Regions from separate parts of the Streptomyces sp. NBC_00094 genome, predicted to be linked through region 3. Evidence: riboswitches for the same ligand, from Rfam matches in the RefSeq annotation. Region 3 holds a riboswitch; each other region holds the start of a gene.
What was found. Region 3 has a riboswitch for cobalamin ahead of OG580_RS33705 (acyl-CoA thioesterase). Riboswitches for the same ligand answer to the same signal wherever they lie in the genome.
Positions count from the first base shown of each region.

Region 1: another riboswitch for cobalamin. It lies ahead of cobN (cobaltochelatase subunit CobN); the one in region 3 lies ahead of OG580_RS33705 (acyl-CoA thioesterase).
Region 2: another riboswitch for cobalamin. It lies ahead of OG580_RS07865 (cobalamin biosynthesis protein); the one in region 3 lies ahead of OG580_RS33705 (acyl-CoA thioesterase).
Region 4: another riboswitch for cobalamin. It lies ahead of OG580_RS02345 (energy-coupling factor ABC transporter permease); the one in region 3 lies ahead of OG580_RS33705 (acyl-CoA thioesterase).

Region 1 covers NZ_JAPEMB010000001.1:3,905,749-3,908,961, reverse strand. The annotation lists gene OG580_RS17120 (cobalamin biosynthesis protein CobG) at 1-925, opposite strand, end outside; cobalamin riboswitch at 1,004-1,153, shown strand; gene cobN (cobaltochelatase subunit CobN) at 1,232-3,213, shown strand, end outside.
Region 2 covers NZ_JAPEMB010000001.1:1,820,958-1,824,170, forward strand. The annotation lists gene OG580_RS07855 (inorganic phosphate transporter) at 196-1,473, shown strand; gene OG580_RS07860 (hypothetical protein) at 1,486-1,707, shown strand; cobalamin riboswitch at 1,832-1,964, shown strand; gene OG580_RS07865 (cobalamin biosynthesis protein) at 1,998-2,972, shown strand; gene OG580_RS07870 (cobyric acid synthase) at 2,969-3,213, shown strand, end outside.
Region 3 covers NZ_JAPEMB010000001.1:7,639,289-7,642,501, reverse strand. The annotation lists gene OG580_RS33710 (DUF2252 domain-containing protein) at 15-1,451, shown strand; cobalamin riboswitch at 1,521-1,750, shown strand; gene OG580_RS33705 (acyl-CoA thioesterase) at 1,878-2,306, shown strand; gene OG580_RS33700 (sulfatase) at 2,376-3,213, opposite strand, start outside.
Region 4 covers NZ_JAPEMB010000001.1:510,781-513,993, reverse strand. The annotation lists gene OG580_RS02350 (energy-coupling factor ABC transporter substrate-binding protein) at 1-566, opposite strand, end outside; gene OG580_RS02345 (energy-coupling factor ABC transporter permease) at 563-1,261, opposite strand; cobalamin riboswitch at 1,290-1,523, opposite strand; gene OG580_RS02340 (PTS-dependent dihydroxyacetone kinase phosphotransferase subunit DhaM) at 1,634-2,041, opposite strand; gene dhaL (dihydroxyacetone kinase subunit DhaL) at 2,038-2,658, opposite strand; gene dhaK (dihydroxyacetone kinase subunit DhaK) at 2,685-3,213, opposite strand, start outside.

The DNA of each region.
Region 1 (3,213 bases), 3.7 Mb from region 3:
GCAGCGCGCGCAGTTGGGCGGCGGTGAGACGGCCGAGGGGGGCCAGAACGTAGAGGGAGGCGGGGCCGATCGGGCCGGGGGTGAGGGAGGCGGGGCCGATCGGGCCGGGGGGCGTGGGAGTGAGGGGCCCGGGGGCGAGGGGCCCGGGAGTGAGGGGCGTGCCCTCGGGAAGTTCCCGGTCCGGTACGGGCTCCGCCGCGATCCCCGCGCGGGCGAGCGCGCCCGCCACGTCCGGGGCGCACCCCTCCGGCAGTTCCCGCATCCGCCAGGCCCCGTTCCCGGCCTCGCCGGCGGCGGCCAGGAAGGCTCCGGCGGCGGCGAGCGCGGCCGGGGGCGCGTCGTCCCCGCCGACCCGGAAGGCCTGCCCGCCGACGTGCAGGAGCGCGGAACCCGGCTCCACTGCGACCAAGGTCACATCTCCGCCGAGTCCCGCCACGTCTCCGCGCCCGTCGTCGAGGACGAAGAGGAATCGGCCGGAAAGCGCCGCCGCCCAGGGCTCGGCGCACAGCAGGCCGTCCAGGTCACGGGCCCACAACTGGACCTCGGGGCCGCCGAGTCCGTCGAGGCCGGCGGCGGGCGAGACCACGATGTTGCGGACGCGTTCGTGCGTGGGGGAGGGCAGCAGGCCCGCTTCCGTGAGGAGCGCGGCGAGCTCCGTGCCGCAGCCCTCGGTGAGGCCGCGCAGCTCGGCGTTCCCCCGGGAGGTGAGGCTGATCCGCCCGTCGCCGAGGGACTCCGCCGCGTACGCCAGCGTCTCGACCTGGCGAGCCGTCAGGCGCCCTGCGGGCAGCCGGAGTCGGGCCAGTCGGCCGTCGTCGGCGGCGTGCAGGCGCAGCGCCCCGGGGCAGGCGTCGCCACGGTCCCGAATGCGAGCTTCGTCCCGTTCGGGCGTCGTGGGTGGGGTGGGCGGCATGGCGGCGAGCATACCCACGGGGAACCGGCCCACCACCGGGTGTGATCCGGCCGACTCGACGGCCCGCCCCGCCCCGCGACGGCACGATCTAGGATGCAGATCGGCATGGGGTCCCAGGACCCCGGGGAGGAAGCCCGGTGAGAATCCGGCGCGGTCCCGCCACTGTGAGCCGCCCCGGGCTGTGCGCAAGCACGATCCCGGGACCGGTGAGTCAGGAACTCCCTTCCCCAAGCTCTCGGCTTCGCTCGAGCAGGGGAGGCCCCAACCCACACGACCACCCGGGGCGCGGACAACCCCGAGGAAGGGCCTGCGCACGCCATGCTTCTGCTGCTGTCGCACTCCGACACCGACCTGCTCAGCGCCCGTGCGGCGAACGCCGCCTCGGCCGGCGGACCGGTCGAGTACCGCTTCGCCAACCCCTCCCGGCTGCCCCTCGCCGAACTGCCCGGCCTCCTCGACGGCGTCGAGCTCGTCGTCGTCCGCCTCCTCGGCGGCCTCCGCTCCTGGGAGGAGGGCCTGGACGCGATCCGCGCCGCCGGGAAGCCGGTCGTCGTGCTCAGCGGCGAACAGGCCCCCGACGCCCAGCTGATGGAGACCTCGACCGTCCCCGTCGGCGTCGCCACCGAGGCGCACGCCTACCTCGCGCACGGCGGCCCCGCCAACCTGGCGCAGCTGGCCCGCTTCCTCTCCGACACGGTCCTCCTCACCGGCCACGGCTTCGAGGCCCCGGCCGCCGCCCCCACCTGGGGCCCGCTGGAGCGCACCCCGGGACGCACGGACGGCCCGACCATCGCGGTGCTCTACTACCGCGCCCACCACATGAGCGGGAACACCGCCTTCGTGGACACCCTCTGCGCGGCGATCGAGAACGCCGGCGCGCAGGCGCTCCCGCTGTACGTGGCGTCCCTGCGGGCCCCCGAGCCCGAGCTGCTCGACCGGCTCCGTACCGCCGACGCGATCGTCACGACCGTCCTCGCCGCGGGCGGCACCAAGCCCGCCGAGGCGCAGGCCGGCGGCGACGAGGAGGCCTGGGACGCGGGCGCGCTCGCCGGGCTCGACGTGCCGATCCTGCAGGCGCTGTGCCTGACCGGTTCGCGCGCGAACTGGGAGGAGAACGACGAGGGCCTGTCGCCGCTGGACGCGGCGAGCCAGGTCGCCGTGCCCGAGTTCGACGGCCGGCTCATCACCGTCCCCTTCTCCTTCAAGGAGATCGACGCGGACGGCCTGCCCGCGTACGTCGCGGACGCCGAGCGCGCGGCCCGCGTCGCCGGGATCGCCGTGCGCCACGCGCGCCTGCGTCACATCCCGAACGCCGAGAAGAAGCTGGCGCTCGTCCTCTCCGCGTACCCGACGAAGCACTCCCGCATCGGCAACGCCGTCGGTCTGGACACGCCCGCCTCCGCCGTCTCCCTCCTGCGGCGACTGATCGCGGAGGGATACGACTTCGGTCCCGCCGAGGAGCTGCCCGGTCTGGTCTCCGGCGACGGCGACGAGCTGATCTACGCCCTCATCGAGGCCGGCGGCCACGACCAGGACTGGCTGACCGAGGAGCAGCTGGCCCGCAACCCGGTCCGCATCCCGGCCGCCGACTACAAGCGCTGGTACGCCGAACTCCCCGCCGAGCTGCGTGAGTCCGTCGAGGAGCACTGGGGCCCGGCGCCCGGCGAGATGTTCCTGGACCGGTCGCGCAACCCGGAGGGCGACATCGTGCTCGCCGCCCTGCGCCGCGGGAACCTGTTGGTCCTCATCCAGCCGCCGCGCGGCTTCGGCGAGAACCCGATCGCGATCTACCACGACCCCGATCTGCCGCCGTCCCACCACTACCTGGCCGCCTACCGCTGGATCGCCGCCCGCTCCGAGGACGGCGGCTTCGGCGCCGACGCCATGGTCCACCTGGGCAAGCACGGCAACCTGGAGTGGCTGCCCGGCAAGAACGCCGGTCTGTCCGCGGCCTGCGGCCCGGACGCGGCCCTCGGTGACATCCCCCTGATCTACCCCTTCCTCGTCAACGACCCGGGCGAGGGCACGCAGGCCAAGCGGCGCGTCCACGCGACCCTCGTCGACCACCTGGTGCCGCCGATGGCGCGCGCCGAGTCGTACGGCGACATCGCGCGCCTGGAGCAGCTCCTCGACGAGTACGCGCAGATCTCGTCCATGGACCCGGGCAAGCTGCCCGCGATCCGTGCCCAGATCTGGACGCTGATCCAGGCCGCCAAGCTCGACCACGACCTGGGACTCGAGGACCGTCCGGAGGACGACGGCTTCGACGACTTCCTGCTGCACGTCGACGGCTGGCTGTG
Region 2 (3,213 bases), 5.8 Mb from region 3:
GCGGATGCCCCGCGATCGCCCGGATTACCCGGGGTTGCGGGGTGACCGCATCGTGGACGGCGTCGCCGTCCGGGCGCTAAGCGGAATCTCTTGACACCGGATGGGGACACCACGTCGCCCGACCCAGTTCACCTTCCGTTCACTCAGGTTGCCTACGTTCGTCGAGCCACTGACGTCAAACGATTGCCTGGGTAAATGGAACACATCACGCTGCTGCTCGCCATTGTGGTCGTGACAGCTCTCGTGTTCGATTTCACGAACGGTTTCCACGACACCGCCAACGCGATGGCCACGACCATCTCGACCGGTGCACTCAAGCCCAAGACGGCGGTGGCCATGTCCGCCGTGCTGAACCTCGTCGGGGCGTTCCTGTCCGTGGAGGTCGCCAAGACGATCTCCGGCGGGATCATCAACGAAGAGGGCATTCGCACAGAAGTGATCTTCGCGGCGCTCGTGGGCGCCATCCTGTGGAACCTGCTGACCTGGCTCCTGGGCCTGCCGTCCAGCTCCTCCCACGCCCTCTTCGGCGGCCTCATCGGCGCCGCGGTCATGTCGGCCGGCTGGTCGGCCGTGAACGGCCCCACCATCGTCACCAAGGTCCTCATCCCCGCCGTCGCCGCGCCGCTCGTCGCCGGTCTCGCCGCGATGCTGGCCACCAGGCTGACGTACAAGATCGGCGCCAACACCGACACGAAGCACACCGCCAAGGGCTACCGGGTCGGCCAGATCGCCTCCGCCGGTCTCGTCTCCCTCGCCCACGGCACCAACGACGCCCAGAAGACGATGGGCATCATCACCCTCGCCCTGGTCACCCAGGGTGTCGTCGCCCCCGGCTCCAACCCGCCCCTCTGGGTCATCGTCGCCGCCGGTGTCGCGATCGCGCTCGGCACCTACCTCGGTGGCTGGCGCATCATCCGCACCATGGGCAAGGGCCTCACCGACCTCCAGCCGCAGCAGGGCTTCGCCGCCCAGACCAGCGCCGCGACGGTCATCCTGGCCTCCTCGCACCTCGGCTTCTCCCTCTCCACCACCCAGTCCTGCTCGGGTGCCGTGATGGGTGCCGGCCTCGGCCGCAAGGGCGGTGTCGTCCGCTGGTCGACCGCCACCCGGATGTTCGTCGCCTGGGGTCTGACCCTGCCCGCCGCGGGCCTGGTCGGCGCCGGTGCCGAGTTCCTCACCAAGCAGGGCCCCTGGGGCATCGCCGCCGTCGCGGTCCTGCTGGTCTCCGGCTCGGCCGTCATCTGGGCGCTGTCCCGCCGCAAGCCGGTCGACCACCACAACGTCACCGACGACGACGACCTCGACGGCGGGTCCGAGCCCGCGGGTGTGGTGACCACCGCCATCGCGGCCGTCACCCCGCCGCCGGCCGCCGGCTCCGTCGCCGCCGTCGCGGACGAGGACCTGAAGACCACCATCCCCTCGCCGGTTCCCACGGACCCGGCCGCTCCCCCGGCCCCCGCCGCAGCGGTGTAAGGAACCAACGACATGAAGATCGACTGGGCAGCTCTCGGCTCCGTCTTCGGAGTCAGCCTCGTGGCGACCGTCGCCCTCGTGGGCCTCTTCACCCTCGGCATCATCGGCCTCTCCAAGCAGGAGCAGGCCGCCGCCCAGGGCGGTTCGGCCACGATGGCCCGGACCGGCGCGTACGCCTGCTTCGCCCTGTGCCTGGCGGCCGTGGCGTACGGCATCTACCTGATCGTCGTCTGACGGTCCCCTCTCTCACGGCGGCCGGGCGGTCCGCACCTTCGGGTGCGGGCCGCCCGGCCGCCGTGTTTGTGGTGCTTCGCACAGTGACCCGTCGCAGGTCAAGGGTGGGTTGACGGGTGTTCGCGGAGCGTGGTGGACTGCCGAGGCCATTACGGCGGCAGCAGAGGAAGTCCGGTGCGAATCCGGCGCGGTCCCGCCACTGTGACCGGATCCGAAGGGTCCGGGAGTCAGGAACTCTCGCCGCCCGTCACGTCGATCCAGGGCGCGGACCCTGAGTGAGGACATGCGCCATGCCCGGCCGCATCAGATCCAGCCGCCTCTCCCGGGACGGGTTCGCGTACGGCGCCGCCCTCGGGCTCGCCGTCGACCAGCTCGTCGGCGACCCCCGCCGCGGACACCCCGTCGCCGTCTTCGGCCGCGCTGCCGCCGCCGTCGAGCAGCGCCTCCACCACGACCACCGCGGCTGGGGCGCCCTGCACACCGCCGTCTGCGTCGGCTCCACCGCCGCCCTCGGCGCGCTCGCCACCCGGGTCGTACGGGACCGGCCGGCCGCCGCCGTGGCGCTGACCGCCGCCTCCGTCTGGGCCGTCGTCGGCGGTACGACCCTGGGGCGGGAGGCCCGCGCGATCGGCGGGGCGCTCGCCGTCGGGGACCTGGAGGTGGCCCGCGAGCGGCTGCCGCACCTGTGCGGGCGCGACCCGCAGTCCCTGGACGGTCCCGCGATGGCCCGCGCGGTCGTCGAGTCCGTCGCCGAGAACACCTCCGACGCCGTGGTCGGCGCCCTCTTCTGGGGCGCCGTCGCGGGCGTGCCGGGCCTCGTCGCCTTCCGGGCCGTCAACACCCTCGACGCGATGGTCGGCCACAAGTCCCCGCGCCACCGCCGCTTCGGCTGGGCCTCGGCCCGGCTCGACGACGTGGCCGGCTGGCCCGGGGCCCGGCTGACGGCCGCCGCCGCGACGCTCGCCGGAGGGAATCCGCGGGGCGCCGTACGGGCCTGGCGGGCGGACGCGGAGAAGCACCCGAGCCCCAACGCGGGGCCCGTCGAGGCCTCCTTCGCGGGCGCTCTCGGCGTACGGCTCGGGGGCACCCTCTCGTACGCCGGGCGGGTCGAGCACCGGCCCGTGCTCAACGGGGAAGGGCGGCCCGTCGAGGTCGCCGACATCGAACGGGCGGTCCGGCTCTCCCGCCGGGTGACCGCGCTGACCCTGGCCGCCTGTGTCGGCGGCCGTCTGATCATCGGTGCCATGAAGCGGAGGAACGCATGAGGGGTGGGGGCCTGCTTGTCGCCGGGACCACGTCCGACGCCGGCAAGAGCGTCGTGACGGCCGGCATCTGCCGCTGGCTGGTCCGCAAGGGCCTGAAGGTGGCGCCGTTCAAGGGGCAGAACATGTCCCTGAACTCCTTCGTGACCCGCGAGGGCGCCGAGATCGGGCGGGCCCAGGCCATGCAGGCGCAGGCCGCCCGGGTCGAGCCGACCGCGCTCATGAACCCGGTGCTACTCAAGCC
Region 3 (3,213 bases):
CAGGAGAGTCTTCGATGCCCCAGAACCCGACCACGGCGATGCGCGCGGCAGCCCACGCCACACCCGAGGAACGCGCGGCCCTCGGCAAGGAAGCCCGAGGGAGCGTGCCGCGATCGAGTCACGCCGAGTACAAGCCGTTCCCCGAGAGGGCTGATCCCCTGGAGATCCTGGAGGCGCAGTCCGCGGCACGGGTGCCCGAACTCGTACCGATCCGGTACGCCCGAATGACGGAGTCCCCGTTCCGTTTCTACCGGGGGGCCGCCGCGATCATGGCCTCCGACCTGGCCGGCACCCCGCGCTCGGGACTCACGGCCCAGCTGTGCGGAGACGCCCACCTTCTCAACTTCCGCCTGCTCGCCTCGCCTGAACGGCAGTTGATGTTCGACATCAACGACTTCGACGAGACGTTGCCGGGCCCCTGGGAGTGGGACGTCAAGCGGCTGTCGACGAGCTTCGTCATCGCGGCGCGGGCGAACGGCTTCGACGACGCGGAGCGCGCACGCATCGTCCGGCGCACGGTCCGTGCGTACCGCGAGGCGATGATCCGCTTCGCGGGTATGCGCACCATCGACGTCTGGTACGCGAAGATCGACGCGAACCTCCTTGAGTCCCTGCTCGCGGGACGGCTCCACGGAACGAAGCGCGGTCGGAGGAACCTGACCCACGCGATGGCGAAGGCCCGCACCCACGACAGCCTGCAGGCCTTCGACAAGCTCACCGAGACGGTCGACGGCCGACCCAGGATCGCGGCGGATCCCCCGCTGCTCGTCCCGGCCGGCGACCTGCTGCCGGACGTCGAGCGCAGCGCGCTGGAGCGCCAGTTCCGCGGCCTGGTCGAGCGGTACGGCCGCACTCTCGCCTCCGACCGGCGCACGCTCCTGGAGGACTACCGACTGGTGGACGTCGCGCGCAAGGTGGTCGGCGTCGGCAGCGTCGGCACCCGCTGCTGGATCTTCCTCCTGCTCGGCCGGGACGATCAGGACCCGCTCTTCCTCCAGGCCAAGGAGGCGGACACCTCCGTGCTCGCCGCGCACGTCGGCGCGAGCACGTACCGCAACCAGGGCGAGCGAGTGGTCTCGGGCCAGCGGTTGATGCAGGCCACGAGCGACATCTTCCTCGGCTGGGAGCGCGTGGACGGGATCGACGGCAAGAAGCGCGACTTCTACGTCCGCCAGCTGCGCGACTGGAAGGGCATCGCCATGCCCGAGCGGATGGGGCCGAAGGACATGCAGGCGTTCGGGGAACTGTGCGGGGTCACGCTGGCTCGTGCGCACGCGCGATCCGGTGACCGGATCGCGATCGCCGCGTACCTGGGCAGCGGCACCTCGTTCGACCGAGCGATCGCGACCTTCGCGGAGGCGTACGCCGACCAGAACGAGCGTGACCACCAGGCCCTGGTCGACGCGGTGCGCGCGGGCAGGCTGCCCGCGGAGGAACTACCGGCGGACTGACCCCGGAGAGGCCCCCGGTGAGGTGGGCGTCACGTACGAGCGGCGAACGATCCCGCGAAGGCACCGCCTAGGGTGTGAGGTGCAGCTGGTTCGCCCCGTCCGCCAGGCGGGATGCGTCGTAAGAGGGAACCCGGTGGGAATCCGGGACTGCCCCGCAGCGGTGAGCGGGAACGACCGCCGTCATACGCACTGGACCCGAACGGGTCCGGGAAGCGACGGCCAGTAGATGCCCCGTACGTGCCATGCGTACGTCGGCGTGCCCGCGAGTCCGAAGACCTGCCACTGCCCGTGCGCGACGGATGCGCACGGACATCTCGGTGGCCTCGTGGGCGGGTCGGCGGCAGCGGGCACTCTCGTGCCCGCCGTTCCTTCGCGTCCGCGGTACGTCATCGGGCTCGCCCCACACGACTCGCGAAGGAGAGTTCCGTGACCGCGGACATCACCACAGGCACCCGGGCCCACAAGGCGCCAGCCGACTCCCGTGTGACCCTCGCCCACATCATGAGCGAGCACGACACCAACCTGTACGGGACCATCCACGGCGGCGTGGTCATGAAGCTCATCGACGACGCGGCGGCCGCGTCGGCCGGCCGGCACGCGGACGGCCCCGCCGTCACGGTCTCCGTGGACCGGATGACGTTCCTCGCCCCGGCCCGCACGGGCGACCTGCTCACCGTCCACGCCACGCTCGAACGCGCCGGCCGTACCTCCATGACCGTCGCCGTCCAGGTCACCGCCGAACGCTGGAACGTCACCACCAGCCCCGCCACGGAAATGGCCACCGCCCGGCTGAGCTTCGTCGCCATCGACGCCGACGGCCGGCCGCGTCCCGTCCCCGGCCTCCTGGAGACGTAGCCGCACCCGATGGGCGGCGGGCCCCCGTGTCGCGAGGCACGGGGGCCCGCCTGCGGTACCGCGTGCGGGTCAGGACACTCGGTCGGCGGCGAGCCGGGCGGCCAGGGCGGGGACGCCGAGAGCCTGCTCCTGGGCCGGTGTGGCCTGATACAGCTTGTTGGTCAGCTGGTACGGGTCGTCCACCAGGTCGTAGTACTCGCGGAACTTCACCTGGCCGGTGCCGGACACGGTGCCGTTCACGTCGGTCGTCAGGTCGTAGTACTCCGTGTACTGCTTGTCCTTGGCCACGTACGAGGACCAGGTGGGCGCCCCACCGGTGCCGGTGCCCTGCTTCCACCATTCCACCAGCAGGTGGTCACGGCTGTGGGTCGTGAGCAGGGACCGGCCGTCCTGCGGGGCGCTCGGGGTGATGCCGGCCGCGTCGAGGACGGTCGGCGCGATGTCGATGTTGGCGACGATGCGGTCGTCCACCGTTCCCGCGCCCAGCCCGCCGGCCGGCCAGGAGAGGTAGAACGGCACCTCGTGGGCCGGGCGGTAGGGCACCGACTTGGCGGTCCAGCCGTGATCCCCCCAGCCGAAGCCGTTGTCGCCGATGTAGATGACGAGGGTGTCGTCCAGCTGCCCCAGGGCCTGGAGCTTGTCCTTGAACGCCTGCACCGCGTCATCGACGGAGAGCAGGGTGCGCAGCTGCTGGGCGCGGATGGTCCGGCCGTCGGCGAGGGTGCCGGTCGCGTTCCTGATGTAGGCCGGCTTGTCGCTGCGGTCGTTCTCGGGCACGGAGGGGCGGCCGTTCCACTCCGGGACCGGGGTGCCGGCGTACTTCGCCTCGGGGGTGCGGGGGCCGTGGGAGGCGTAGGGCGTGACGTACGCGAACCAGGGCCGGGGGTCGGTGGCGGCCTTGTCGAGG
Region 4 (3,213 bases), 7.1 Mb from region 3:
GCGTCCTTGCCACTGACGGGGGAGGCGCTGGACGAGGCGCTCCCAGGGGCGCCCGAGGCGCCCGGGGCACCGGCGGCCGCCGAGGCGCCCGATTCACGGGCGGCCGTCGAGGGATCAGCTTCACGGGCGGCCGTCGAGGGATCAGCTTCACCGGCGGCCGTCGAGGTACGCGCTCCACTGGCGGCCGTCGAGGTGTCCGATGCACCGGCTGCCTTCGGGACATCCGTCCCGGGGGCAGCAGCCGACGCCACGGCGCGGGCCTCGCCCTGTCGGCGTCCGCGCCGCACGCCGAAGTAGTACGCGAGGACGCCGGCGCCCAGCGCGGCCTGGAGGGCGAAGAGCGCCGACTCGATCTCCCCGGACGGCGGCTCGTACAAGGGGCTGAACCACGGTTCGTAGTCCGGTCGGAGTTCCGTGATGGCGGTCTCCGCCTCCGCGTCCGCCCCGGTGAAGGGCTCCTCCTTGTGGTCGCCGAGCCCCAGCGCGAGCGGCAGCACGGCGAGTGCGGCGACGACGAGCAGCAGCAGGGCGTTGATCTTCGTGTTCCGGCTGACGGTGAGGCTCATCGCGCCGTCGCCTCCTCGCGTCGCTTCGTGGCCGTCCGCCCCAGGACACCCAGCCGGGTCAGTTCGCCCTTGCTGGACTGCGTGAGCAGTCGCATCACGAGCACGGTGAGCAGGCCCTCGCTCACCGCCAGGGGGATCTGGGTGACGGCGAAGATGCCGCCGAACTTGGCCAGGGCCCCCATCACGCCGCTGCCCTGGTCCGGGAAGGCGAGTGCGAGCTGCACGCTCGTGACGCAGTAGGTGGAGAGATCGGCGACGAACGCGCCGAAGAAGACGGCGACCATCAGCGGCGCGCCGAACCGGCGGACCAGCAGATAGGTCCCGTACCCGGCCCACGGACCGACGATCGCCATCGAGAAGGCGTTCGCGCCGAGCGTGGTCAGCCCGCCGTGGGCGAGCAACAGGGCCTGGAAGAGCAGGGTGATCGTGCCCAGGACCGCCATGATCGGCGGCCGGAAGAGGATCGCGCCGAGACCCGTACCCGTCGGGTGCGAGCAACTGCCCGTCACCGAGGGGAGCTTGAGCGCGGACAGGACGAACGTGAAGGCGCCGGAGGCGCCGAGCAGCAGGGTGGACTCGGGGTTGGACCGCACCTCGCGGGTGAGCGCGCGGACCCCGTGGACGATGAACGGAGCGGCCGCGACACCCCAGGCGGCGGCGTGTGCGGGGGGCAGATACCCCTCGGCTATATGCATGGTCGGGAGACCCTCTCCAGCACCTCGTGGATGGACAACGCACCCTGGCCGGTCTCCTGGCTGACGGTCATACGCCCCGGCTCCGCCTTCCCACACCGCGGCGGTCTCCCGCATCGGTCCAGTGGCTTGCCCGAGGGTGTCTCCCCCGGGTGTGGAGCCGGAACTCCCGATCACAGTGGCGAGGGCCGCACCGGTACCGCACCGGTTTCCCGTACACCAAGGCCCTGCGACACTAGTGCGTTGACCAGGTACATCACAACGCGGCGTTCCCGGGCGGTAGCGCGGAGTGGTGCCGTCAGGCCCGCGACCGCACCGAACGCGACGCGTGTCGGCGGGCGACGGCCACCACCCCGCCCGCCGGATCGCCCGCGCTCACTCCTTGCGGTAGGCGTACGCCTCCGAGGCCGCGGCGGCCACCGCGTCGAGATCCCCGCCGGCGCTCGCCGTGACCAGCGCGGCGACCGCGCCCTCGACGAACGGCGCGTCGACCAGACGGGACCCCTCGGGCAGTTCGTCCCCCTCGGCGAGCAGCACCTTCACGGTCAGCACCGCGCTGCCCAGGTCGACCAGGAGCGCCACCCCGGCACCGCGGTCGACGGCCTTCGCCGCCGCGGTGATCAGCTCGGCGCTCGTCCCCAGGCCGCCGTCGGGGAGCCCGCCCGCCGGCAGGATCGGCGCCGTCCCGCCGCCGCCCGCGAGCCCCTGGGCGAGCGCGGCCACCGAGGCCGCGACCGCCGCGCTGTGCGAGACCAGCACGATGCCGACCTGCGCCGCACTCACGAGACCCCCTCCGCCCGGGCCGTCCCGTCGAGCTCCGCGAACAGCAGCGCCGACGAGGTCGCCCCCGGATCCTGGTGCCCGATCGACCGCTCCCCGAGATAACTCGCCCTGCCCTTGCGGGCCTGGAGGGGTACGGTCGCGAGGGCGCCCTCCTCGGCCGCCGCGCGCGCCGCCCCGAACGAGCTCCGCAGCGCCTCCACGGCCGGGACGAGCGCGTCCAGCATCGTCTTGTCGCCGACCTGGGCGCCGCCCAACTGCGACACGGCGGCCACACCGGCGGCGAAGGCCTCCGCCAGCCGCTCCCTGCCGACGTACGCGTCCTCGCCGAGCGCCTTCCCGGTGCGACGCAGCAGCGTCCCGTACAGCGGCCCCGAAGCCCCGCCCACCGTGGAGATCAGCTGCCGCCCGGCGGCGACGAGCACCGCGCCCGGCGTCGCCGGCGGCTCCTTCGCCAGCAGCTCCGTCACGGCGGCGAACCCGCGCTTCAGATTGGCCCCGTGGTCGGCGTCCCCGATCGCGGAGTCCAGCTCGGTGAGCCGGTCGGCCTCACGGTCGACGGCACCGGCCGTCGCCTCCAGCCAGCGCACCAGGAACTCCGCGCCGAACGTCTCGCCCATGTCGCTCCCCTCCGGCATCCGTCGTCTCACCGACCCCACCGCAGCGCGGGAGTCCGTACGGGCGCGTCCCACAGCCGCAACAGCTCCTCGTCGACCTCGCACAGGGTCACCGAACAGCCGGCCATGTCGAGCGAGGTCACGTAGTTCCCGACGAGCGTCCGGGCCACCGGGACCCGGCGCTCGCCCAGCACGCGCTGCACCTCGGCGTTGAAGCCGTACAGCTCCAGGAGGGGGGTCCCGCCCATCCCGTTGACCAGCACGAGCACCGGACCCGAGGGGCGGAGCTCCTCGACCACGAGATCGACGGCGTAGTCCGCGATCTCCCGCGAGGTCATCATGGCGCGCCGCTCACGGCCCGGCTCGCCGTGGATCCCCACGCCCAACTCCAGCTCACCGTCCGGGAGGGCGAAGGTGGGGCTGCCCTTGGCAGGGGTCGTACAGGCACTCAGCGCCACACCGAAGGACCGGCACCGCTCGTTCACCCGCCGGGCGATCGCCTCCACCCGCTCCAGCGGGGCGCCCTCCTCGGCGGCCGCCCCCGCGATCTTCTCCACG